2 regions of the Alkalihalobacillus pseudalcaliphilus genome follow, and region 2 is predicted to be linked to the other one. Evidence: predicted binding sites of a transcription regulator. Region 2 holds the regulator's gene; the other holds the start of a gene.

Region 1 (2,423 bases), on a different contig from region 2:
GACTTATTTCAATCGATCGCTGATACATCGATTTCAGCTTTATTTACATTACTGCTTGTATTTTTAATAGCAGAGGCTTTTCTGATCATAAAGAATGGCAGCAAACATACATCGCCAAGATTAGTTAAAAGTAAACGGGGAAAATGGATTGGTGTACATAAACAAAAAAGACTTTGGATTGTCCCAGTCGTATTATTTATACCAGAAGGTTTACTACCAACATTTGAATTTTGGCCTGTCTTTACAACGGGTGAACTTTCCTTACAACCCGTGTTTGTCCCATTCCTTGTCGGCTTTCAGCATATCGTTAAATCAGCATTACCTGAATGGGCGATTAAACGAATCGGTAAGAAATTATTGATTCTTGCTCTCTTAGCAATCCCATTTGCTGTAGTCGGATATTTTTATCCTATTGTTGCTGTGGTGGCAGCGGTCATCATCTTTGCCCTTCGAGAATGGATGATGTTAAGTGAAAAGAATAACGAGGAAAAGTTAAGTAAATACTTTACGGAATTAAAAGAAGGATGCAAAATATTGGGTGTATTACCAAATAGTCCAGCTGATAAAATGGAATTAAAGGTTGGTGAGACCATTGCAAAAGTAAATGGTCGAATGGTACAAAATCAGGATGAGTTTTATCATGCCCTACAAGTTAATTCTGCCTTTTGTAAGTTAGAGGTTTTAGATTACGCTGGAGAAGTACGGTTTGCTCAAGGTGCCATCTATGTCGGTGAACACCATCAATTAGGCGTTTTATTAGTGAAAACAGAACAAGCTTTACAAAACTCAGTCATTTAAAAAGTGACTGAGCTTTTTTTTGCCGTAAAAGTGTGTGAATGGAGCCATCATTGTTTGAGGAATGGGAAATAGGGAAAAAATAAGTAAAGGAAAAAATAACAACATACGTTCGTTAAAACTAGTAGATGAATGGTAATTTATGATATACTATGAGTAAGATCGTTTGTTCGTAGAGGAGGGAATCATTTGAGTCGTACATTTGAATTAGTCAGTCAATACAAGCCTAGTGGAGATCAGCCTGAGGCAATAAAAGAAATTGTTGCGGGTATTCATAGAGGTGATAAGCATCAAACGTTACTCGGGGCGACAGGAACGGGAAAAACGTTCACGATGTCGAATGTAATCAAAGAAGTAAACAAACCCACATTAGTGATGGCTCATAATAAAACATTAGCAGGTCAACTATATAGTGAGTTTAAGGAATTTTTTCCTAATAATGCGGTTGAATATTTTGTTAGTTATTATGATTATTATCAACCTGAAGCCTATGTTCCTTCCTCAGACACATATATAGAAAAGGATGCTAGTATTAATGATGAAATCGATAAGCTTCGGCATGCTGCCACTAGTGCATTGCTCGAACGTGAGGATGTTATCATTATTGCCAGTGTGTCTTGTATATATGGTTTAGGGTCGCCAGAGGAATATCGTGAAATGGTCGTATCGTTGCGAGCAGGACAAGAAATTGAACGGAATCAGTTGTTGAGAGATTTGGTTGATATTCAATATAATCGTAATGATTTAAACTTTGTTCGTGGAACTTTTCGTGTACGAGGAGATGTTGTCGAGATTTTTCCAGCATCACGGGATGAACAATGTATTCGTGTTGAGTTTTTTGGTGATGAAATCGATCGAATTACAGAAGTGGATGCTTTAACAGGCGAAATAAAAGGTGAACGAGACCATGTAGCCATTTTTCCAGCTTCCCACTTCGTCACACGTGAAGAAAAAATGAAAAAAGCGATTGTTAATATAGAGAAAGAGCTGGAAGAACGTTTAAAAGAGATGCATGAGCAAGGCAAGCTTTTAGAAGCTCAAAGGTTGGAACAGCGAACCCGTTATGATATTGAAATGATGGCAGAAATGGGTTTTTGTTCGGGCATTGAGAATTATTCGAGACATTTAACACTGAGAGAAGCTGGGGTTACCCCTTATACATTGTTAGACTTCTTCCCTGAGGACTTTTTATTAATTATGGATGAGTCACATGTATCGGTTCCACAAGTGCGAGGTATGTATAACGGTGATAGGGCTCGTAAAGAGGTACTTGTTAATCATGGTTTCCGATTACCGTCGGCATTAGATAATCGTCCGCTCAGGTTTGAAGAGTTTGAAAAGAAAATGAACCAGGTTGTCTATGTATCCGCTACGCCGGGGCCCTATGAGCTTGAGCATACGCCCAAAATGGTCGAGCAAATTATTCGCCCAACTGGGTTACTCGATCCAATCATTGATGTGAGACCAATTAAAGGTCAGATTGATGATTTAATTGAAGAAATTAGGGAACGAACGGAACGGAATGAACGTGTCCTTGTTACGACATTAACGAAAAAGATGTCTGAGGATTTAACCGATTATCTTAAAGAAATCGGTATTAAAGTGAACTATTTACATTCCGAGGTAAA
Region 2 (2,423 bases):
ATTAAACCTTTAATGAGTGTAGCATGTTTAATTTCATTGATGCAAGCATTAGCGTTCACCTGATCATAAACTATCGAAAAAGAAAATACATACACGTATTTATTCAGATTGTCTCTCTTTTATATATTGTTGATATCTACGGTGCACGGTTGCTTTTGATACATCAAAACCAAACCCTCTTAAAGTCGCTGCAATATCATGAAACGTTAATTCAAGTTGGCGTAAACGAACAATTTCCTCAATCGGTACTTCTTTTTTGGTTCTCCCCCCCGCTTCTTGATTTTTAATATTTCTTTGTGGGTTAAATCCTTTTTGAACGGCTTTTTTCATTCCTCTACTTATCTTCAAATTATGTAGTTTCCGTTGATATTCTTCAACAATAGCCACGATATCTAACACCATATGATCGGCATCTGATAATTCTAATTCTCCATTATGTTGAAATGTGTAAATAGATGTATTATATTTTCTTAACTCATGTAAGATAGCCATCTTGGCATGACCTCTGCCAATCCGTGTATCATCCTGAACTAATACTTGATGAACAGTCTCTTCTTTACATTCTTCTAACATATCTAAAAGTCCAGGACGATCAATGGAATAACCACTTTCAATCTCTTCATATACTTGAACGATCGACCAGCCTAAACGATTTGCATAATCGGTCAGTTCTTCTCTTTGTCTTTTTAGCGAGGTTTGTTGACTTTGTTTATCTGTACTAACTCGACAATATAAAACGACATTAATTTTCTCCATCTTCCTCTAATTCCACCTTTTGATGATTAACAGTAAATTGCGACTTCTGCTCTTCTCTTTTTTCAAATTCAGCATTTGATACAACTCTATCAATTTCCTCTGAAGATTCTATTACTATTTCATGTTTCTCTAATTCATCATTAGTCAATAGTAAAGTAAAGCACATAAACATTAAAGTCAAAAAACCTGTACAAACAATCGCCCACTCTTGCCCTGATAATCTTTTCATCCGAAACACCTCATTTATAGAATGTACGTTCGCTTTTATCATAAATGAGAACAACTGTTTGTGTCAACCGTTTTTTAGAACTTATGTTTGCATTACATATGTTCGCATGGTACAATTTAGTTACGAAGGAAATATAAGCGAGGTGACAGCTCATGACAAAACTATCAAAAAGGCAACAAGAAATACTAGATTATATTAAAGTTGAAGTACGAAAAAAAGGATATCCACCTTCAGTTAGAGAGATAGGCGAAGCAGTTGGACTAGCTTCAAGTTCCACCGTCCATGGGCATTTATCTCGATTGGAAAAGAAAGGGTTTATCCGTAGAGACCCTACTAAACCTAGAGCGATTGAAGTATTAACTTTGGATGATACGATGGTGGAAGCCAATCAAGTGGAAAGAAAAGCAAATTATATTCCGATTATCGGGAAAGTCACAGCAGGTCTTCCTATTACAGCCGTTGAAAATGTTGAAGGTTATTTGCCTTTACCTGAGCATTTAGCAGCTAATGAAAATACGTATGTACTCGTCATTGAAGGAGATAGTATGATTGAGGCTGGTATTTTTAATGGAGATATGGTTATTGTGAGACAGCAACAAACCGCCAATAATGGCGATATCATTGTGGCGATGACAGAAGATGAAGAAGCAACCGTAAAACGTTTTTTTAAAGAACAAGACTATATTCGTCTACAGCCAGAGAATGCGACCATGGATCCTATCCTATTAAAAAATGTTTCCATTCTCGGGAAAGTAATTGGTGTGTTCCGCACGATCCATTAATTTGTTTTTTATGAGAAAAAGCCTTTGGAACCCAAAGGCTTTTTCTTTTAGTTCATCGCTATACGTCTTCTGTTATATTGAAACATGATAACAGAGATTATGAATAATAATACCCCAAGCAATAGCCATTGATAATGAGAAGTGGCTGTATGTGGTAACGTCTTTTTATTATTGTCACCTGTTCCTCCTGTTCCTCCCCCATCAACTTCATCATCTTGATTTTGTTCACGATCTTTTTCCTTATTATGATCATTCCCGTTTTTCTCCTCTTCATCCAGTTGTTCCTTGTCACCTTCTAAAACTGTAAAAATAGAGAAGTGGTTTGTCGTTGCTGTAACACGCTCACTATCAACGCTACTTGATGGAAGAACATCCCACTGTTGTTTCTTTTCATTCCAATGATAAACAGCTAGATTCTCACTATTTGTAACGGCATCAGCAACGTAGGTGAATGATAATGTAATAGGTACGTCAAAAGTTTTGACTAGGTCTTTTCCTTCTTTAATTATTAACTCGTACACAGTACTTGGTGTGCCTTCCGTATATACCAGCTGATTTATAAATAATTGAAAGGACTGTTCACCTGTAAAATTCTCGAGCGGGATCAAAAGAGTTAAACCGGTTGAGATGAGTTCTAACGATACTTTTTTTTTCAC

Evidence for each region. Region 2 encodes LexA, which represses DNA repair genes until DNA is damaged. Its sites were predicted from a motif close to CGAACATATGTTCG; they were not measured.
Region 1: a site for LexA is predicted at 897-910, ahead of uvrB (excinuclease ABC subunit UvrB). Genes of this name have one in related genera too.

The regions. Positions count from the first base shown of each region.
Region 1 is NZ_JAQQWS010000014.1:48,620-51,042, reverse strand. It holds gene PQ479_RS19155 (PDZ domain-containing protein) at 1-798, shown strand, start outside; gene uvrB (excinuclease ABC subunit UvrB) at 985-2,423, shown strand, end outside.
Region 2 is NZ_JAQQWS010000001.1:137,511-139,933, reverse strand. It holds gene PQ479_RS00680 (YneB family resolvase-like protein) at 100-747, opposite strand; gene PQ479_RS00675 (hypothetical protein) at 743-985, opposite strand; gene lexA (transcriptional repressor LexA) at 1,138-1,767, shown strand; gene PQ479_RS00665 (DUF6359 domain-containing protein) at 1,815-2,423, opposite strand, start outside.